4 regions of the Tatumella citrea genome follow, and region 4 is predicted to be linked to each of the others. Evidence: predicted binding sites of a transcription regulator. Region 4 holds the regulator's gene; each other region holds the start of a gene.

Region 1 (5,412 bases), 1.2 Mb from region 4:
GAAGCTTCCGAAGAGCTGATGGAGAAATACCTCGGCGGTGAAGAACTGACTGAAGAAGAGATCAAACAGGCTCTGCGTCAGCGCGTTCTGAACAATGAAATCATCCTGGTTACCTGTGGTTCTGCATTTAAGAACAAAGGTGTTCAGGCGATGCTGGATGCAGTAGTTGAATATCTGCCGTCACCAACAGATGTACCTGCAATTAAAGGTATGCTGGACGACGGTAAAGATACTCCTGCTGAGCGTCATGCAGATGACAGCGAACCGTTCTCTGCTTTAGCATTTAAAATTGCTACCGACCCGTTCGTGGGTAACCTGACATTCTTCCGTGTGTACTCTGGTGTAGTAAACTCCGGTGACACCGTGCTGAACTCAGTGAAATCTGCCCGTGAGCGTTTTGGCCGTATTGTTCAGATGCATGCTAACAAGCGTGAAGAGATCAGCGAAGTTCGCGCAGGCGATATCGCTGCGGCTATCGGTCTGAAAGACGTTATTACTGGTGATACTCTGTGTGATCCAAGCGCTCCAATCATCCTGGAACGTATGGAATTCCCTGAGCCGGTAATCTCTATCGCCGTTGAACCAAAAACCAAAGCTGACCAGGAAAAAATGGGTCTGGCTCTGGGCCGTCTGGCTAAAGAAGACCCGTCATTCCGTGTGTGGACTGACGAAGAATCTAACCAGACTATCATCGCTGGTATGGGTGAATTACACCTCGATATCATCGTTGACCGTATGAAGCGTGAATTCAACGTTGAAGCGAACGTGGGTAAACCACAGGTTGCTTACCGTGAAGCTATCCGCTCTAAAGTTACCGATATCGAAGGTAAACACGCCAAACAGTCTGGTGGTCGTGGTCAGTATGGTCATGTTGTTATCGACATGTACCCACTGGAACCAGGTTCTAACCCAACGGGCTACGAGTTTGTCAACGATATCAAAGGTGGTGTAATTCCAACAGAATACATCCCTGCGGTAGACAAAGGTATCCAGGAGCAGCTGAAATCAGGTCCACTGGCGGGTTATCCGGTAGTTGATCTGGGTGTTCGTCTGCACTTTGGTTCATACCATGACGTTGACTCCTCTGAGCTGGCGTTTAAACTGGCTGCTTCTATCGCCTTTAAAGATGGCTTTAAGAAAGCAACTCCGGTTCTGCTTGAGCCTATCATGAAGGTTGAAGTTGAAACGCCTGAAGAGAATACTGGTGACGTCATCGGTGACCTGAGCAGACGTCGTGGTATGCTGAAAGGGCAGGAATCCAACGCAACTGGCGTTGAAATTCATGCAGAAGTACCACTGTCTGAAATGTTCGGTTACGCAACTCAGTTGCGTTCTCTGACCAAAGGTCGTGCTTCTTACTCCATGGAGTTCCTGAAGTATGATGATGCGCCGAACAACGTAGCGCAGGCCGTTATTGAAGCTCGTAGTAAATAAGACTACGGTTTAATTTTGAACAGATGCCTTCATCGGATGATGAAGGCATAACGTAAGGAATATCGCCATGGCGAAAGAGCAATTTCAACGTAACAAACCACACGTTAACGTCGGTACTATCGGCCACGTTGACCACGGTAAAACCACTCTGACTGCTGCAATCACTACCGTACTGGCTAAAACCTACGGCGGTGCTGCTCGTGCATTCGACCAGATCGATAACGCACCAGAAGAAAAAGCTCGTGGTATTACCATCAATACTTCACACGTAGAATACGAAACCCCAAGCCGTCACTATGCACACGTTGACTGCCCGGGCCACGCCGACTACGTTAAAAACATGATCACCGGTGCTGCTCAGATGGACGGCGCTATCCTGGTTGTTGCTGCTACTGACGGCCCTATGCCTCAGACCCGTGAGCACATCCTGCTGGGCCGCCAGGTTGGCGTTCCTTACATCATCGTGTTCCTGAACAAGTGTGACATGGTTGATGATGAAGAGCTGCTGGAGCTGGTAGAAATGGAAGTCCGTGACCTGCTGTCACAGTACGATTTCCCAGGCGACGACACTCCAATCGTTCGTGGTTCAGCGCTGAAAGCACTGGAAGGCGACGCAGAGTGGGAAGCTAAAGTTGTTGAACTGGCTGGATTCCTGGATTCTTACATCCCGGAACCACAGCGTGCGATTGACCTGCCATTCCTGCTGCCAATCGAAGACGTATTCTCAATCTCTGGCCGTGGTACTGTTGTTACAGGTCGTGTAGAGCGCGGAATCATCAAAGTTGGTGAAGAAGTTGAAATCGTAGGTATCAAAGATACTGCGAAATCAACCTGTACCGGTGTTGAAATGTTCCGTAAACTGCTTGACCAGGGTCAGGCGGGTGAGAACGTTGGTGTTCTGCTGCGTGGTATCAAACGCGAAGAAATCGAACGTGGTCAGGTCCTGGCAAAACCAGGTTCAATCAAGCCACACACCAAGTTCGAGTCAGAAGTTTATATTCTGTCTAAAGACGAAGGCGGCCGTCATACTCCGTTCTTCAAAGGCTACCGTCCACAGTTCTACTTCCGTACAACTGACGTGACCGGAACCATCGAACTGCCAGAAGGCGTTGAGATGGTAATGCCTGGTGACAACATCAAAATGGTTGTTACCCTGATCCACCCAATCGCGATGGATGACGGTCTGCGTTTCGCAATCCGTGAAGGTGGTCGTACTGTAGGTGCTGGTGTTGTTGCTAAAGTTATCGCTTAATTGTCGATAGTTTAGAACCATCAGGAAAAGGGCGCTTCGGCGCCCTTTTTTATTTTTAGAAACAGCAGCAAAGCGATCAAATACAAATAATTATTGTAACGCTAACAATTCTCATTTAGTATTGTGTATGAAATCTGTACGATGATGAATTCAGGACCGCGATATGTATGTTTGTCTTTGCAATGCTGTGAGTGATAAGGCTATCCGTGCCGCAGTTCGCCAACACCAGCCTGCATCATTTAAAGAGTTGCAACGTATCGTTCCTGTGGGCACTCAGTGTGGTAAATGTGTGCGTTCAGCCAGAGAAATATTAGAGCATGAACGGGAATCAATGGTTATCTTCCTTCAGTCTGCCTGATCCAGCTATAAGTAAATTGCCTGCCTGAAAATTGCTGCTTTTTTGACTTCCCTCCACCGCCAACTACTCTGTTAGTAACTGGAAACGGAGGATGTACTATGAAAGGCGATAAAAAAGTAATAATTCATTTAAATAAACTGCTTGGAAATGAACTGGTTGCAATTAACCAGTATTTTTTGCATGCCCGAATGTTTAAGAACTGGGGCCTGATGCGACTCAATGATATTGAGTATCATGAGTCAATCGATGAAATGAAACATGCTGATAAATATATCGAGCGTATTTTGTTTCTTGAGGGGCTGCCAAATCTTCAGGATCTCGGGAAACTGCGTATTGGTGAAGATGTGGAAGAGATGCTGCGATCAGATCTCACTCTTGAACTGGAAGGTGCAGTTGACCTGCGTGAAGCAATATCTCATGCGGATAAGGTTCACGATTATGTTACCCGTGATCTTCTTATAGAAATTCTTGCTGATGAGGAACACCACATTGACTGGCTGGAAACCGAACTCGAACTGATAGGCAGGGTAGGGATCCAGAATTACATTCAGACGCAAATTAAAGAGCAGGCGGATAGTTAACTAAATTGTTTAAAACAAAACATATCCATCCCGCAACCGCCAGATAGCATCCAAACGGAAGCGGGATATTTTCCTGTAGACCCGCAATGATTCTCCTTTGACAGCATAAAACAAATAAGGTCAGTACTGCAGCTATGACAACTACGGAGGGCAATATTTGCCATCCACACCATGCTCCGATAGCAGCTAACAATTTCATATCACCTCCACCTATTCCCTCGGTTTTTCTCCAGGCGCAATACAGGGCGTTGAGAAAAAATAGTGCGAGATAGCCAGAGCAAGCCCCTAAGATACGAGTCTGTGTATCAGCCAGCGAAAAATAATCACCTAGTAGTAGTCCGGACCACAACAAAGCAAACACCAGTTCATCCGGAAGCAGTAGCAGTCTCATATCGATGGTTGCGAGCAGAAATAATAATGAAGAGAAAAAAATTACTGCGGTAAGTTGTATAGGGTCAGGGTGTAACCAGTAGAGCAGCAGGCAGACTGATCCGCAACCAGCTTCCATAATCAGTAGTTTAAGCGTAATCCGTTGCCGGCAATAACGACAACGTCCCTTTAGCCAGATAAAACTTAGCAGAGGGAGTAGATCATACCAACGCAGAAGATGGTGGCATGTAAGACAGTGAGAAGGCGGGCGACAAAATTGCTGGCATCTGGCAAAAAAAGAGTTGCGGGGACAGTAGCGGTCTCCGGCCAGACAAAGGAAACTGCCAAGCAGAGTGCCGAAGACAAATACAATGAGTGGCATAAAAACTTATCCGTTGAGTAGTGTCCACTCAGCTTCTCAAATAATTCGTTCTATTAATAATCCCTTGTGATTCTTTCCCGGAACTTAACGCATCTTATTACTCCGGGCACCACGCATTGCATTAAACTCCCGGAAATCATCACATTTATGCTGTTCAAAAACGCATCAGCCCTTGCTATACGGTCAAATATACGTATAATGCGCGGGCTTGCTGAAATTAGCGGCGCGATTCGAGCAGAATCGCAGGTACGCGATTTGCGTTACCTGACAATACTCCCGATTGGGGAGTTATATGCTGAACGATTACACTCCCCCATCAATCGTAATGGGTGTGAGGAGTAATTATTTTTGTTTATAAAATGTTTGGAGCTCTGGTCTCATGCAGAACCAAAGAATCCGTATCCGTCTTAAAGCGTTTGATCATCGTCTGATCGATCAATCAACCGCGGAAATCGTTGAGACTGCCAAGCGCACTGGTGCGCAGGTTCGTGGTCCAATCCCGCTGCCGACTCGTAAAGAGCGCTTTACCGTTCTGATTTCTCCGCACGTTAACAAAGATGCGCGCGATCAGTACGAAATTCGCACTCACAAACGTCTGGTTGACATCGTTGAGCCAACTGAAAAGACCGTTGATGCTCTGATGCGTCTGGATCTGGCTGCCGGTGTTGATGTGCAGATCAGCCTGGGCTAATCAGGTTTCGAGCGATTAAGAGGTTGATACAATGATTGGATTAGTCGGTAAGAAAGTCGGAATGACTCGTATCTTCACAGAAGATGGCGTTTCAATTCCTGTAACCGTAATCGAAGTTGAAGCAAACCGCGTTACTCAGGTCAAAGGCCTGGAGAGCGATGGTTACCAGGCTATTCAGGTCACCACCGGTGCTAAAAAAGCAAGCCGTGTTGGTAAGCCTGAAGCAGGTCATTTTGCTAAAGCTGGCGTAGAAGCTGGCCGTGGTCTGTGGGAATTCCGCACCGAAGGTGAAGAATTTACCGTTGGCCAGAGCATCAGTGTTGATATCTTCGCTGAAGTTAAAAA
Region 2 (5,412 bases), 1.1 Mb from region 4:
GACACCGGGCCTATCAACGCAGTTGAGACAGCCGTCAGTACCACACCTACCAGCATCAATAACATACGGCTACGCTCTACCGGAATACCTAAGGCAGCGGCCATATCATCGCCCATTTCCAGCAAACGCATACACTTTGCCAGCAACGCAGTGGCAACCGTTGCCAGCAGTAAAATCAGAGCTACCGGTGGCAGGCTGTTCCAGCTGATACCGTTTAGTGAACCGGCACTCCATAATCCGGCGGACAATGCGGTATCCAGTGAAGCCGTTGTGATAAGCCAGCTGTTAAGAGACATCAGCAACGCGCGAATACCAATCCCGACGATGATCAACCTGAAGGTTGCTACCCCATGACGCCAGGAAAAAAGATACACCAGTGCTGCAGTCACCAAACCTCCTGCCAGTGCGGCCAGTGCTAATATCGCAGGCTGACCTGGCAGAAATACCATCGCCAACAATACCGCCGAAAATGCCCCTGTATTAAATCCCAGGACATCTGGACTACCCAATGGGTTTCGCAGTAATGACTGGAAAATGGCACCACTAAGTGCCAGTGCAGCGCCGGTAATCAGTGCGGCCACAACTCTCGGAAGCCGCCAGTCGACAACCACCATAGTAATGCCCCGGGGCGCGTCCCCTTTCAGTACCTGCCACAGTTGGTCGCTGCTGACCGGTAAAGTGCCCCGGGTCAGCGACATAAAACTGAGTATCAGCAGTACCAACAGCAAAGCGGCCAATACTGTCAGGTTACGGGACTTCATCAGACACCTCCCTGAGACTGACGACGTATCAGTAAAATCAGCACCGGCGCACCAATTAACGCGGTGACGATGGAAACCCGCAGTTCTCCCACCGCCAGAAAGCGGCCGGTAATATCAGCGGCCAGAAGCAAACAGGGAGTGAGCAGCAAGGTGACCGGCAATAACCGCCGGTGATCAGCACCGGTCAGGAAACGTCCCAGATGTGGCGCCATCAGGCCGACAAATGCTATTGGCCCGGTCAGAGCTGTTGCGGAACCAGCCAGCAGTGCTACCGCCAGCAGCCCCATAATCTGGGTGCGTAAGACACGGGTACCGAGCGTTACTGCAAGATCCCCCCCCATACTCAGATTATTCAGTGATTTACTCAGCAGCAGCGACAGCAATGCTGCAAGGATAATTGCCGGAGAGATCACCGCCAGCGAAGTAAACTGACGAATATCCAGCGATCCGCTGAGCCAGAACCGCAAATGGTCATAAATTTCAGGGTTCATTAGTGACAGGCCGTTAGTCATGCCCTCCAGCACTGCGGCCAGGGCAACTCCGGCCAAAGTAAGTCGCACCGGGTTTACCCGCCCTCCGGCAGCAGCACCGGTCAGCGCTACGATCAATAAGGCAAGGATCGCCCCGCTGAAAGCAAATCCGAGCCAGGCCAGAGGGGTATCAGCGCCAGTCAGGGCAATGCCCAGAACAATAGCGAAGGATGCACCGGAATTGACCCCGAGAATGCCAGGGTCAGCCAGCGGATTACGGGTGAGCGTCTGCATTAACGCACCGGCCAGCCCGAGAGAGATACCTGCTGCAATCCCAGCCAGTGTTCTGGGCAGCCGGGCAAAGCGGATAATGGTACAGTCCTGAGACAAACAGTGCTCAGGGGAAAACAGTGACTGCCAGGTCTCCGTGACCGGAATCATTTTTGATCCTGCAATCAGGCTCAGTACGGTTAACAGAATAAATAACAGCAACAGCAAGATCAGCAAATACGGTTGACGCATAACCTTCGGAACCTTCAACGAACTGGAAATGCCACCCTTGCAAAGAAATTAAGCGGCCACTGGCCAGAGAAAACGGTACTGTTGTACCGCTTTCTCTCACACTCAATGCGCGAACTGATGCTGCAGGGTAGTCAGCAGATGGCTGGCACTATAATAATCCAGACGGAAATTGTCACTGCCCATTGCGTAGACTTGCTTGTTACGGACAGCATCCGTTTGTGAAAGGAACTGATCATTCAGGACCTGAGGCACAGTAGTGTCAGTACTGGCAAATAGCAGCCAGCTTTTACCTGCCAGCCCGGCAGCCAGATTTTCACCGGACAACTGAATGATATCCTTACGGTGCCCCATGCTGAAATTACCGGTGACAGACGCAGGTGGGGTTGCGAGAGTAAAGCCCAGTTGCTCCAGTAATTTGCCCTGAGCAGACTCACTGGTCCACAGATTCACTTCACGACCACCGCCATTCCAGACCATTGCTGAAACTGGTTGCGGAGGAAGATGCAGTTCTGATTTCAGCGCTTTTTCACGCTGATCAAACTCTGCAACTTTCTGAGCAGCCTGTGCCTCATGGCCTGTCGCCTTGCCCAGTTCAGTGACTAATTGCTGCCAGCTCTTATCATCGTAGTTCACCACCAGCACCGGAGCGATTGCCGATAACTGACTGACCAGTTTAATTGCACTGTCATTTCCGGTGGCGCTGACCAGAATCAAATCCGGAGCTTCACTGGCAATACTTTCAGCATTAGGCTCGCCAATATACAGACGCTTCACCTGCCGTTGTTTCGCAATATCTCCCCACTGGCGGAAGAAGCCCTGGGAATCAGTAAAACGACTGTTCGGCGCGGTCGCACCGCTGCCAATCACAGGAGCATCAATCGCCAGTAATGATCCGGTCAACGTCACACTGGTCGAGACAATGCGCTTAGGCTCATGTTGTAAAGTGATGGTGCCGTTTTCACCTTGAATCTGCCGCGGCCACCCTTCCATGGCACTGATTTGCATACTTAAAGGCAGCAAAAACACCATCAACAACCATTTATAACCTGAGTGTACTGTTTTCATGTTTTTTTCCCGGAATTTCCAGTTGAGACTTTTCGCATAAACTGCGGATTTTTACCTGCAAAGGACGATTTCGTTGACACATTACACGGATCCGGTTAGGTTACACGAAACAATACAAATGATAATCATTATTAGACATTTTATCATTTCAGGATGCAACTATGCTAGAAAAGGAACAGGCTGAAAATCCCTGCTTTAGGGAATTTCCCTCCTTAAAAGGCCGTTTTCTGTTTACGTCAGGCTGGCGAAGCCTGATTACTGATGGCTGTTTTCAACGTCTTACTCTGCCATTGTCCGGTGTAAGCCCTCAGCTTTCTGCCAGCGCGGAAAGTCTTGAAACTGCATTCCGCCATGCTCGTGCCTCCGGTATTTCACGGCCGGTTGTTGTCGGTGCAATTCCGTTTGATACCCGTCAACCGTCAGAATTATTTATTCCGGAAAGCTGCGAGTTTTTCGACCGCCGGCATCTGACTGCTGTCGCAACCGCGCCGCTGGCTTCTCCGGCAGAACAGACATTGCATGTCCGCCAGGTACCGGAAAAAGCCGTATTTACCTCAATGGTTGCCCGTGCAGTAGATGCGATGAAACGTGGTGAACTGGATAAAGTAGTATTATCACGCCTGCTGAACATTCACAGTCCTGAGTCTATGGACCTGCAGACACTAATGTCACAGATTGTGCAGCAAAATCCGGATAACTATCATTTCCACGTTCCGTTATCTTCCGGAGCGACACTGCTGGGTGCAAGCCCGGAATTATTACTGAGAAAACAGGCAGATCATTTTTATTCCTGCCCACTGGCCGGTTCGGCCAGGCGTGACAGTGATCCGCAACTGGATCAACAATCCGGCCAGGCGCTGATGAATTCCACCAAAGACCGCCATGAGCACCGGCTGGTGACTGACGCCATGCGCGATACTCTGCAACCGGTCAGTGAGACTTTATCGGTCCCTGAAGTGCCTGAACTGGTCACGACCGGAACGCTATGGCATCTGGCAACATCTATACAGGGCACCGTTAAGCACGGTCATACAAGTGCTTTGTCACTGGCCGCCTTGTTGCACCCGACACCAGCTCTGAGTGGTTTCCCACACCCGCAGGCACTCTCCTTAATACGCCAGTTGGAACCTTTTGATCGCCACCTGTTTGGCGGCATGGTGGGATGGTGCGATGACCAGGGGAATGGCGAATGGGCCGTCACAATACGTTGTGCCACCGTTGATAAGCAGGATATCACCCTGTTCGCCGGAGCCGGTATTGTCCCGGCATCAGATCCGGAATCCGAATGGCTGGAAACCGGCGTGAAACTTACAACAATGCTGAAAGCTTTCGGGCTTGATCAATCAAGGTAATTTCCCATGACTATCCCTTATACCCGCTGGCCGGATGATCTGGCGAGCCGCTACCGTACCAAAGGGTACTGGCTGGACCTGCCCTTAAGTGATATTGCCGACCGTCAGAAAGACAACGACGCTGTTGCCATTATCGATGACGAGTCACAAGTCAGCTACCGGCAGATGGCTTTAGCCAGTTCCCGTCTGGCCGCCAAACTTCAGCAAGCCGGACTGAAAAAAGGCGATACCGCGCTGGTTCAGCTTGGTAATAACAACGAGTTTTACCTGGTTTTTTTCGCTCTTCTTAAACTGGGTGTCGCCCCGGTAAATGCACTGTTCAGCCATCAGCGTACCGAGCTATTTTCTTATGCGGAGCAGATTAAACCGGCACTACTGATTGCTGATCGCCAGCATAGCCTGTTTGCCGATAACCAGTTTCTTGAACAATTCAGACAGCAGATCCCTTCTCTGACGACAGTACTGATGCATCATGCTGTTGATGGTGACCACAGCCTGGCTGAATGGCTGGCTACACCGGCAGAAGACTTTGTGGCCGACCCCAGCGCTGCAGATGAAGTGGCCTTCTTTCAACTTTCCGGTGGTAGTACTGGCACCCCGAAACTAATCCCACGGACGCATAACGATTACTATTACAGTATTCGTGCCAGTAATAATATTTGCGGTGTTGACGCAGATACCCGTTACCTGTGTGCCCTGCCGGTTGCCCATAACTACCCAATGAGCTCTCCGGGTTGCCTGGGTATTTTCTATGCCGGCGGTCTGGTCGTCATGGCCGCGGACCCCAGTGCGACACAATGTTTCCCACTGATCGCCAGACATCAGATTACCCTGACAGGTCTGGTGCCCCCGGCAGTCAGCCTCTGGCTACAGTTCATCAGTGAACAGGGTAATCACGGTGAACTGAATTCCCTGAAAGTTCTGCAGGTTGGCGGTGCACGTCTGAGCGAAACTCTGGCACGAAGGATAATTTCAGAAATTGGCTGCCAGTTGCAACAGGTGTTCGGAATGGCCGAAGGTCTGGTGAACTACACCCGACTGGATGATCCGCTGGAAATTATTGTCACTACTCAGGGCCGGCCCATCTGTGAAGATGATGAAATCAGAGTTGTGGATGAAGACGGTACGCTGTTGCCAGCAGGCCAGACTGGCCGCCTGATGACGCGTGGCCCTTATACCTTCCGTGGTTATTTTAATAACCCGGCACATAACGCTACCTGCTTTGATAATGAAGGATTTTAC
Region 3 (5,412 bases), 800 kb from region 4:
CAGTATTCTAATCATTACCTGACAGTAATATTTTCTGTCGGCGGAATAAATCCATAGTCCAGTGTTTTAACCATAAAGGTTTGCTGGCCTTTTATTTTTATTTTTACCGTAGGAGCTTCTGTTCCGCCAATACGATAACTTCCGTCCGTTTGTGGAATACTATCGATAAATGAGGTCACCAGACCATTCGGCATCACGCAATGCGAATAGGTTTGATAGGGCTGAGAAGAAGGATTACCCAGAACCAGTCCTGAGCCATTTAATGGCTGATAAGGTCCAAATAATGAATCACTCACAAAACCGTATACCCCATCGGGGCCGGATACGCCATCCCCATAGGTATATTGATGGCTGATAGTAAACAGATAATATTTTCCGTCTTTAAAAACAAAATGAGGCCGTTCAGTTTGGTCATTTACACCGACTGCAGTAATCAGCGGTGGCAATAATTGCCAGTCATTGCCTTGTTTATCTTTCGCCACAGCAAAACCAATACATCCGGTCTGATAGCGGGAGCCACCGACATCATCATAACCCGGAGGAACATCACCCATATCGTCGCTGGTAATAACATGAGAACCACGCTCTCCGGCAACGTTACCCTCAAATACCATATACAGATTACCGTCATTTGGATCGATAAACGGGCTTGGGTCACGGAAACCCCAGTAAGCATTTTGTTGTTCGGTCTGGTAGTAAACTCCGTCTGCGGAAAACAGTTCTGTAACCTTATCAAATCCGGATAAGCTTACCCCCTCGCTGTCAGCAGAAATTGAGCCTTTCACTTTGACAATGGTGGCTCCCGGGGTGACACAGGTATAATAAAGTTCAATATCTCCCTGTTCATTCAGCAGGATAGGTGTGCCTGCCCATTCACGGGATGTGGGTGAAACCCCTTCCGCCATGACCCGTCCGCCATAAATCCAGCTCTTACTGTCTTTTGCATACCAGTAGCAGATCCGTGCCCGGCTGTGACGGTTGGTCCAGTCACTGTCGATATCATAATGACCTTGTGCATCGGTATAGACTTCCGGCTGACGTTCAGCTGTCAGGGTAAAAATAACTGACCAGCCATTTATTGCAATAATATTACCGTCATATTTCTTCAACGGCATAGTATCCCAGATAAAAAGATCATCACTCATCACCGGGAAATCAGTACTGACCAGTGGCTGGGTTGTTGTGGGATCATCTGCTCTGACTTTCAGCGCATCAGCACGGCTCCAGGCAGTTGTTTTCACTTTATCGATTAAGTTTTTCATTTTAAACCTCCGTCATTGAATGAGGTTTAATAAAAGCATGCTAAAAAAAATAATAAAAACGGAATTTATTTTGTAATAAGCCACACAACAATATCACTTTTAAAAAATGATTGTTGTGTCGTAAGTGACAGACCAGAGATTGTTGGATTTGTCGGATAGCATCAATAAGTATCTACAGCCAGATAAAAAGAAGATAGAATCTTTTATTTATTTTCACCCATTAAAGCCGTAATTGATCAATTATACCTCTGTTTGTTTTAAAATTATTCAGTGAATATAGGTGGTACTTATGATGCGTTGCCCGATTTGTAACAAGCCAGCTCACACTCGTACAAGCCGTTACTTAACCGATACAACCAAAGAAGCATACTATCAATGCCAGGATATCACCTGCTCCTGCACCTTTAAAACCATAGAAAGCCTGGAAAGAATTATTTGTGCTCCAGTGACAAAAAAGGAGCAACGGACAATGGTTGCTATGTAGGACTATTCTTATAATAATTTTAATTTTGAACTTTTAATCCATCCTGTAATAGTAGGTGATTGTCCGGAAAAAGGAGGGTGTGAATTCTTTTTCCGGTTTATATGATGGTATAAATATTTATCGGAAGATAATAATGTGAGAATGGAGTCTTTAGTATAGAAAATGATCACTGTTGTTGTTGGTAATAATATTAAATTCCTGGTTGTTGTTTTTTTGTTAACGCTGTGGGTTGTTTCATTGTAACTCTTTCTATATATTTTTTGGTTATCTGTTACTGAAAGTCTCCTGGTGACACAGGGAATCACCGGATATCTTTATCTCCGGGATAATAGCCAGATATTCGCCAAATGTTTTTTTATTGTTTCTACAGTGTTAATTTATGTCATGAGGAAGGCATGTCTTACCATTCCGGAATAGGGTTGAAAATGGCATATTCAGCTTTGTCATTTCATAATCTTCACTGATATTTTTCTGTACCGATCAGGGATGGGATTTTGTATCAGGAGCCTTGTGGACTGGTTATGCTAATCTGCCGTCGTGGATAGTGAACTTAAAGGGTGGCGGATTTTCTGAAATCTTCCCTGAGGTTTGTTTTACCTACCGCGACAGTCAGTAACTGTAAAAGTTCTGTAGGTCATGCCATTTGGTATTGATAACTATTATCATAATGATATAGATTATCATTACTGCTGGTGATCGACGATCACATCACAACACCAGTAATTATAAAAACCTTCGTTTGCGTTTACCTGTGGCAAACGGCATTTTTGGCATGCCTGGATACTTACAACCATGTATAAATTTCTGACTCAGGGTAAGATTAAACCCGCCTTATTTAAGGCCACAGCGGTAGCGATTTCTGTTCATGCTGCCTGCACTTTCGCAGCAACTACCAGCACTACAGCGGCTGACAATGATTCTGAACAGCAAATCACTGTCAGAGCCACCGCGCCTCACGTTAATGCCAGCAACCGTAAAACGGTTACAGCGGCAGAAATGCAGAAACTGGGCGTCACCGATTTTGGTTCTCTGATGCGCTACCAGACACTGATCAGTGCTACCGGCGCCAGCGGTGGTTCAGGAAACGGTAAAAGCGGCTTTGACCGCGGTGGTTACACCGGATACAACATTCGTGGTCTGGAAAGTAACCGTGTCGGTATTGATATTGATGGCGTGGAAATACCGTCTGCGACCAGCCGTGGTTATGTCGGCCGCACCGGAGTTAACACTTTCGGTATCGGGCGTGACTATATCGACCCGTATCTGTTTGGTCTGATGAATATCGATGCCGGTGCTACCGCAGTATCACAACCCAATACCTCGATCGGTGGTGCGGTTTCATTCAAGACTAAATCACCGGATGATTATCTGCATCCGGGCAAAACCAGCTACTTTGGCTATCAGTCAGATTACGATTCTTCAAATCGTGGCTGGCATAATGGTATTACTGCCGCGGCAGGGGATGAAGAACTACGCGGGATTTTTGTCTATAGCCACCGTGATGGCCAGCAGACCCGTAATAACAGCGGTACAGTCTCTGCTTACCCGGCGAACTGGCACTCTAACGCCTTTTTGGGCAGTGTTATCTGGCAGCCGAACGATGAACATAAGCTGACCGGAACGTTCAGTTACTACGATAAAACCAACCATACCCATTACGATACCTGGAACTCAGGTGGTAGTGCGGTTATTGGCACCAGTCATCAGTCCAGTGAGACCCGTCGTTTATCCGGTAATCTGCAGGATATTTATACGCCGGAAAATGACTGGATTGACTCTCTGACCACCAATCTCTACTGGCAGAAAACTCAGGCTCGCGATAATACCCTGGCACCTTACGATACCGGAGTCATTGGTCGTACTTATTCCGATTACGATACCAATAATATTGGTTTCTCCACCGAACTGCGTAAGACGATAGGCCGCCATGAACTGAGCGGTGGTCTGAATGCGGATCTGGGTAACACCAAACGCCCGTTCGACCAGGACCCGGCACCTCTGGTCTACTACTCGGTAATGCAGCCACAGGCTAACAGTACCACCACCAAACTGGGTGGATTTGTTCAGGATAAAATCAACTTCGATCTGCAGGGACACAATTTTGCGATTGTCCCGGGAGTTCGTGTTGCCTATGAGAAAACCAAGCCAAAAGATCTCGAAACTCTGGCGGCCGGTAGCTCTGTTCTGACTACTGATGAATTAGAAACTCTGTACGGCACAGGAACCAGTGATACCGAAGTGCTGCCATCTCTGCGCTTCCAGTACAATCTGACCCCCGGACTGTTGACCTATGTTCAGTACAGTCGTGGGGCGGAATTCCCTGAAGCCAGTCAGCTATACGGTTCATGGAACCTGGGTTCCAGCTATGCGGGTAGCCAGCAATATGCGCTGATTGGTAACCCTGCTCTGAAAACCGAAACCAGTAATAACTTTGAATGGGGATTGAACGGTGAAGTGACTCCGGGTATCACCCTGAGCAGTTCTGTGTTCTATAACGAGTATAAAAACTTTATTGCTTATACCCGTTATACCCGCAGTGGTTCACCTTCGATGTTCACTAACGTGCCGTCGAATATCTACACCATCTACCAGGCGGAAAACCGTGATAAAGCCTTTATCTATGGTGGTGAAATCAGTACTAAATTTAGTATTGGTCACTGGATTGAGCAGGCAGAAGGTCTGAGTGCGACTCTGGCATGGGGCTATGCCAAAGGGGAGTCTAAGTCTTCACTTACCGGCGACAGCTATACCGCACTGGATAGCGTGGCGCCAATGAAAGCTGTGGTTGGTGTGGCATGGGATGACCCTACCGGCCTGTGGGGAACCGCAGTGACTGCGACCTTTGTTAAAGGCAAGCAGGCGCAGGAAACCACCCGTGATACGACGACCAGTGGTACAGTGACCTCAGAAGAAAGCCCGTATATGCGTATTCCGGGCTATGGTTTAGTGGATGCTACTGCTTACTGGCGAGTGACGAAGAATGTCAAACTGAGCGGTGGGGTGTATAACATTACTAACCGTAAATACATCGATTACCTCAGCAGCCGTGATCTGGAAACCTCGACCGCCCAGGATCGCAACGATGTTTCGTTAGCTTATATGCCGGGTCGTACTTACCAGGTCGGACTGAATGTCGATTTCTGATAATTGATCAACTGCCCTGCCATAACGGCAGGGCTCTCAGGGAAATGAGGACGCTGGAGAATTTATGAGCACACATTATCAGCAGTACCTGGAATTAAAAGAGCAGCATCCCGGCACTTATGCCCGCGATCTGGCTGCACTGATGGGCATCACTGAAGCAGAATTGCTGCTGGCCAGAACGGCAGACGACGCACAGCAGCTGCGTGCTGACTTCCCGGCATTGCTGGAAGCGCTGAAAGCGGTAGGTGAGACCAAAAATATTACCCGTAACGAATATGCAGTCCATGAACAGGTCGGAACCTACGACAACCTGCACATCGGTCCGCATGCCGGGTTGGTGCTTAACCCGCGCCATCTGGATCTGCGTTTCTTCCTGTCAAAATGGCACAGTGCATTTTATCTGCAGGAACAGAGTGCCCGGGGTGAACGTAAAAGCATCCAAATCTTTGATGACCAGGGTAACGCAGTACTGAAAATTTATACCACCGATAATACCGACCAGCAGGCATGGCAACAGCTGAT
Region 4 (5,412 bases):
AATTTACTTTTCCGGAATTCGTCAGGTACTACAGAGTGATAATGATCAGTTTACTGTTACTCATCTGGTGGGGGATTTGCACAAAATCGAACCGACGGCTAACTTCCGCGGATTTCCGGCCGGGCAGGCAGTCGTATTGCCGCTGATTAATGAATACTGGCAGGTGTCACAGAGTGATGTATTACCTCGCTGGTATGTCACCTCGGGCAGCGGTACACCAAAAGTTATTGCGGCCACTGCGACTTCTTCGCTCACGGAAATGGCTGAAGTACCCTTTAGTCAGTGGCGGCGGGCAACATCTGATGTCAATGTCCTGATGACCGCCGGGAATCGTTATCAGAAAAACCAGCACACACGCTGGCTGGATCCCGAAGAATTGCGTGGTCAAATTATTCCTACACCGCTGCAGGTGGTATTAAGTGAAAAAGATATTAATCTGAAACAAGGAGTTAAGGAAGATCTGACAGCGCTACCTGCAGAGACTGCTCTCATGGTGAATCAGGCACTGAAATCTGCCGGTATCACTTCCGGGCAAGGTTATCCGTTAGAGACAAAAATTGAACCATCAGAATTTCAGGGGCAAAAAATAAAACAAGGAGCCTACCGGCTGGCAATTTCCCTGGAAAAAATCCTGGTCACCGGATATGACGAACAGGGTGTGTTTTATGGCCTGCAATCATTATTGCAACTGATTCCGTTGCAGGGCGAACCACTAATTCCTGTAATGACAATCTATGATGCACCTCGTTTTGCTTACCGCGGAATCTTCATTGATGTTGCCAGAAACTTTCATTCTAAAGCCGCTATTCTGCGTACCCTGGATCAGATGGCGGCATACAAGCTCAATGTCCTGCATTTGCATCTCAGTGATGATGAAGGATGGCGAATTGAGATACCGGGGTTACCCGGGCTCACTCAGGTTGGAGGGCAACGTTGCCATGACCTGAGCGAAACCCACTGTCTGCTACCCCAGTTGGGTTCCGGTCCGGACAACACGACCTCCGGCAGCGGCTATTTCACTCGTCAGGACTATATCGATATAGTGAAGTATGCGGCTGTCAGACAGATTCTTATCATGCCGGAAATTGATATACCTGCGCATGCCAGAGCAGCGGTCATTTCAATGGAGGCGAGATATAAAAAACTGATGTCGGAAGGCAGACCATTACAGGCAATGGAGTATCGCTTACAGGATGAGGGTGATAATTCTCAGGTCACCACCGTGCAGTTTTATGACAGGACCAGTTTTGTGAATCCTTGCCTGCCTTCAACCTTACGCTTCACTGAGAAGGTGATGTCGGAAATTATTCAAATGCATCGGGAGGCCGGGCAACCCCTGACCCGCTGGCATTTTGGCGGAGATGAAGCCAAAAATATCTATCTGGGGGCGGGCTATACTGATGTTGCACACCCTGAAGCAGGTAAAGGTCAGCGAAACCTCAGTCGTCAGGACCAACCCTGGGCGAAATCTGCCCGATGTGCATCGTTGGTGAAAAGCGGGCAGGTGACGAGTTTAAAGGCATTGCCTGGCTGGTTTGCTTTGCAGGTCAGTGAAATAGCGCAAAAACAAGGTCTGGAAGGGATTCAGGCCTGGCAGGACGGTCTGAAAGAGAATCGTGATAACCAACAGTTCGCCACTCCGGCTAATGCCCTGAACTTCTGGGATACTCTGTACTGGGGCGGAGCTGAATCAGTAAATGACTGGGCAGATAAAGGCTATCAGGTGATAGTTTCTAACCCGGATTATCTGTATCTGGATATGCCTTATGAAGTGAACGGCGCGGAACCTGGTTATTACTGGGCGACAAGATATAGTGATGAGCAGAAAATTTTCGGTTTTACCCCGGATAATTTGCCACAGAATGCCGAAATTTCGACAGATCGTGACGGGCAGGTATTCGCCGCCACATCAGAAGGTCACTGGCCCGGGGCTTATGGAATGTCAGCACAGGTCTGGAGTGAAGTCGTCCGTTCCGATCAGGATATGGAATACCGGTTATATCCGAGGTTATTTTCTGTTGCTGAACGTGCATGGCATAAAGCTGACTGGGAACTGGATTATCAGCAGGGCAGGCGATTTGAGAAGGGCGTAACACATCATGTCGATCTGCGACGATTGAATAGTGACTGGCAGAGATTTGCGAATCTGTTGGGTCAGTCAGTGCTTGCGCGGCTTGATGCCAGCGGTATTGCATACAGAATTCCGGTGCCGGGAGCGGAAATTCGTTCGGGTTGTTTGCTGGCAAATACATCTCTGCCAGGAATCAACGTGGAATTTTCTACTAATGGAGGCCGGCAATGGTTGCGTTATAATTCGCAGCAGGTGCCGGCGGTGAATGGTGATTTACTCGTCCGATCAGTCAGTCCGGATGGGAAACGCTTTAGCCGGAATGTGCCGTTGACCATGACAGATAACGACCAATGCTGTTTTCAGCAATGCCGTACATCAGCAACCAAACGTTGGTTACTCTCGTTTAAACGTTTTTATCATCGCTGGAGTAACAGCTGGCACAGCGAAAAGTAAGCTGGCCCGGGGGACTCTTTAATACCGAAACAGATAACAAAAAACCCGCAACGAAGTGCGGGTTTATCAGGTACAGGCTGTATTGCGGGTAGAAAATAGTCCCTTCATCGCCTGAATAATCAAAACGGATTCTGATTATTTATCGTTATGCAGTGACTCATCTTCGCGGCAATCGCCTTCGGTACAATGGCCGTACAGATACAGGCTGTGGTTCGTCAGCTTAATACCAAACCGTGAAGCGATTTCACGCTGGCGTTGTTCAATCGACTCATCACTGAACTCAATCACTTTACCGCAATCGAGGCAAATTAAATGGTCATGATGCTGTTGTTGAGTCAATTCAAAAACTGACTTACCGCCTTCGAAGTTATGGCGCGTTACAATGCCCGCGTCATCAAACTGGTTAAGCACACGATATACAGTGGCCAGGCCAATTTCTTCACCCATATCAATCAGGCGTTTGTACAAGTCTTCCGCACTGACGTGGTGGCATTCTGGTTCCTGAAGCACTTCCAGAATTTTCAGTCTCGGAAGCGTCACTTTCAGACCAGCCTTCTTCAATGCGGAGTTGTTGTCAGTCATGCAGTTTGTGTCCTGTTACTTTTGAAAAATGACTTTGGCAAGAAGCCCTGAAGTTTGGTAATGACCTTATAATTTTTAGTTCATTATAGAACTGATGCACCAAAATTGAAACTACAGCCCTTAAAACACCCCGGGTGAAATGCTCACCAGGCAAGTAACTGGCAGAGAAAACAGACAGTTCGTTGCTTTCTGTCCGGTTCAGTCTGTATACACTGAACAGATGAAAGATTCGTGTCCGTGCTGAAGAAATTAATGCGGGAACTACTGGTCATCTTAGTCATTCCCGCAGGTGCCTGAAGCTAACAGTACCACAATTCTGATGAAAAACCCTATTAAGCGTCGAGGATTTCTTTCAGTTGTAGCTCTTCTGCCACCTGGTTAACCCACTGACTAACACGTTGGCTGGTTAATTCCGGCTGGCGATCTTCATCAACGGCCAGTCCCAGGAAATGACTGTCATCAGCCAGACCTTTAGAGGCTTCGAAGTGGTAACCGGCGGTTGGCCAGTGGCCGACAATAACTGCACCGTTCGGCTCAATAATGTCGCGGATTGTGCCCAGAGCGTCACAGAAATATTCCGCATAATCTTCCTGGTCACCACAACCAAACAACGCTACCAGCTTACCGTTAAAATCAATTTCTTCCAGGGTAGGAAAGAAATCATCCCAGTCACACTGTGCTTCTCCATAGTACCAGGTTGGGATACCCAGCAGCAGAATATCGAAAGCTTCCAAATCTTCTTTGGTACTTTTAGCGATGTCGTGCACTTCAGCAACGTCTTTACCCAATTGTTTTTGGATCATTTTTGCGATGTTTTCTGTGTTGCCGGTATCGCTGCCAAAAAAGATGCCTACGATTGCCATGTGGGGATAACCTCTTGAATCTTTAGTTCAGATAATTGTAATTTCAGTACAGATATGCAGATGATAGCAGACCTGAGTAGTGTGAGAAACTTGTAAACCGGCCAGTTTTGTTCCTGAGTGCGGTTGTCCCGGGCTAGCCCTGTTTTAGTTGCGCCAGAATGATTTGTTCTATGAGCTCACTTCGACTCAGGTTTTGTTCTGCCGCCAGAGAATTCAGAGCATCGACAATGTCACTGCTCATTTTAAGTTCAACCCGCTGCAATCCACGGACTTTATCTCGTTTCAGCTGATTGCGTTTATTTATCCGCAGTTGCTCATCCCGCGAAAGCAGGCTGGTTTTGGGACGTCCCGGCCGGCGTTCGTTGGCGAACAAATCGAGCGTGGTACGATCCGTATTTTCTTTTGCCATGATTTTTGAAACTGACACCTGCGTTATATCAGATACACGCAGCAAAGTGATGAATGAATACAGTTATCATGTTAAAAGCACACGATAAAAATTTAGCGCGCAATCATACTCCAGTGCGATGAATGACGCCAATACTTATACAGCATCACTCCGGAGTTTTCGCATTCAGTGACAGGAAACGTTGTACTGCGCTGATGACTGCCTGCGGTTTTTCTGCGTGAACCCAGTGTCCAGCACCCGCAACGATATATGCTTTTGCATGAGGAAACTGTGCCAGTAATTCAGCACGATAACAGTTATCCAGGTAGGGTGAGGAGCCACCGGCAATAAACAAGGCAGGGCCAGGCCAGGCAGGGCAGGTCTCCCAGCCAGTGATAGCGGCATAATTATCCCAGAGAACCGGGACGTTAAATAACCATTCCCCCTGATGGAAGGATTTCAGCAGAAAACTGATCACCATTTCATCATTGAGAATAGGGCGCATTAATTCTGCCGCCGATTCTCTGCGTGTAACGGCAGCATCTGTCACTGCCCGCAGTGCGGCAAAAATATCATCATGTCGCCTGGCCTGATAATCCACCGGAGCGATGTCGATCATTATCAGCCGACGCACCCGCTGTGGCGCGAGAGCGGCCAGTGCCATCGCAATTTTACCACCCATTGAGTGGCCTATTACATCCACCTGTTCCAGCTGGTGGTGATCAAGCGTATCCACCATATCCCGGGCCATCGCGGCATAACTCATTTCCGTGGAACGTGGGGAGTGGCCGTGATTTCTGACATCCACCTGTAACACCCGGGTATGGGATTTCAGGCTACGAGCCAGGACTCCCAGATTGTCCAGACTGCCGAACAGGCCATGAATCAGCAGGGTCGGGGATGATTCTTCATCAATTTGTTCAGTTTGCAGACGGCTGTTTAAAATCATGGCAAAGTTCTTACAGTGGAAAGGCTTGCTTAGGGTATCATGGTTTAATCTTTCAGGAACTCAGCGGCAAATCTTTAGGGCATTTTCTGACTTTTAACGGAATCGC

Evidence for each region. Region 4 encodes Fur, which represses iron uptake genes when iron is present. Its sites were predicted from a motif close to ATAATAATGAGAACNACTATCAA; they were not measured.
Region 1: a site for Fur is predicted at 2,779-2,801, ahead of bfd (bacterioferritin-associated ferredoxin). Genes of this name have one in related genera too.
Region 2: a site for Fur is predicted at 2,931-2,953, ahead of A7K98_RS01180 (isochorismate synthase). Genes of this name have one in related genera too.
Region 3: a site for Fur is predicted at 2,396-2,418, ahead of A7K98_RS02420 (TonB-dependent receptor domain-containing protein). Genes of this name have one in related genera too.

What each region holds. Positions count from the first base shown of each region.
Region 1 is NZ_CP015579.1:98,780-104,191, forward strand. It holds gene fusA (elongation factor G) at 1-1,434, shown strand, start outside; gene tuf (elongation factor Tu) at 1,502-2,686, shown strand; gene bfd (bacterioferritin-associated ferredoxin) at 2,850-3,044, shown strand; gene bfr (bacterioferritin) at 3,143-3,625, shown strand; gene A7K98_RS00550 (prepilin peptidase) at 3,603-4,133, opposite strand; partial or broken gene A7K98_RS21695 (prepilin peptidase) at 4,152-4,376, opposite strand; gene rpsJ (30S ribosomal protein S10) at 4,756-5,067, shown strand; gene rplC (50S ribosomal protein L3) at 5,099-5,412, shown strand, end outside.
Region 2 is NZ_CP015579.1:213,607-219,018, reverse strand. It holds gene fepG (iron-enterobactin ABC transporter permease) at 1-761, opposite strand, end outside; gene fepD (Fe(3+)-siderophore ABC transporter permease) at 761-1,783, opposite strand; gene fepB (Fe2+-enterobactin ABC transporter substrate-binding protein) at 1,856-2,782, opposite strand; gene A7K98_RS01180 (isochorismate synthase) at 2,980-4,170, shown strand; gene A7K98_RS01175 ((2,3-dihydroxybenzoyl)adenylate synthase) at 4,177-5,412, shown strand, end outside.
Region 3 is NZ_CP015579.1:488,296-493,707, forward strand. It holds gene A7K98_RS02410 (glycoside hydrolase family 68 protein) at 15-1,262, opposite strand; gene A7K98_RS02415 (ogr/Delta-like zinc finger family protein) at 1,552-1,746, shown strand; gene A7K98_RS02420 (TonB-dependent receptor domain-containing protein) at 2,539-4,890, shown strand; gene A7K98_RS02425 (hemin-degrading factor) at 4,955-5,412, shown strand, end outside.
Region 4 is NZ_CP015579.1:1,289,548-1,294,959, forward strand. It holds gene A7K98_RS06180 (family 20 glycosylhydrolase) at 1-2,524, shown strand, start outside; gene fur (ferric iron uptake transcriptional regulator) at 2,660-3,106, opposite strand; gene fldA (flavodoxin FldA) at 3,439-3,969, opposite strand; gene ybfE (LexA regulated protein) at 4,103-4,378, opposite strand; gene ybfF (esterase) at 4,524-5,306, opposite strand.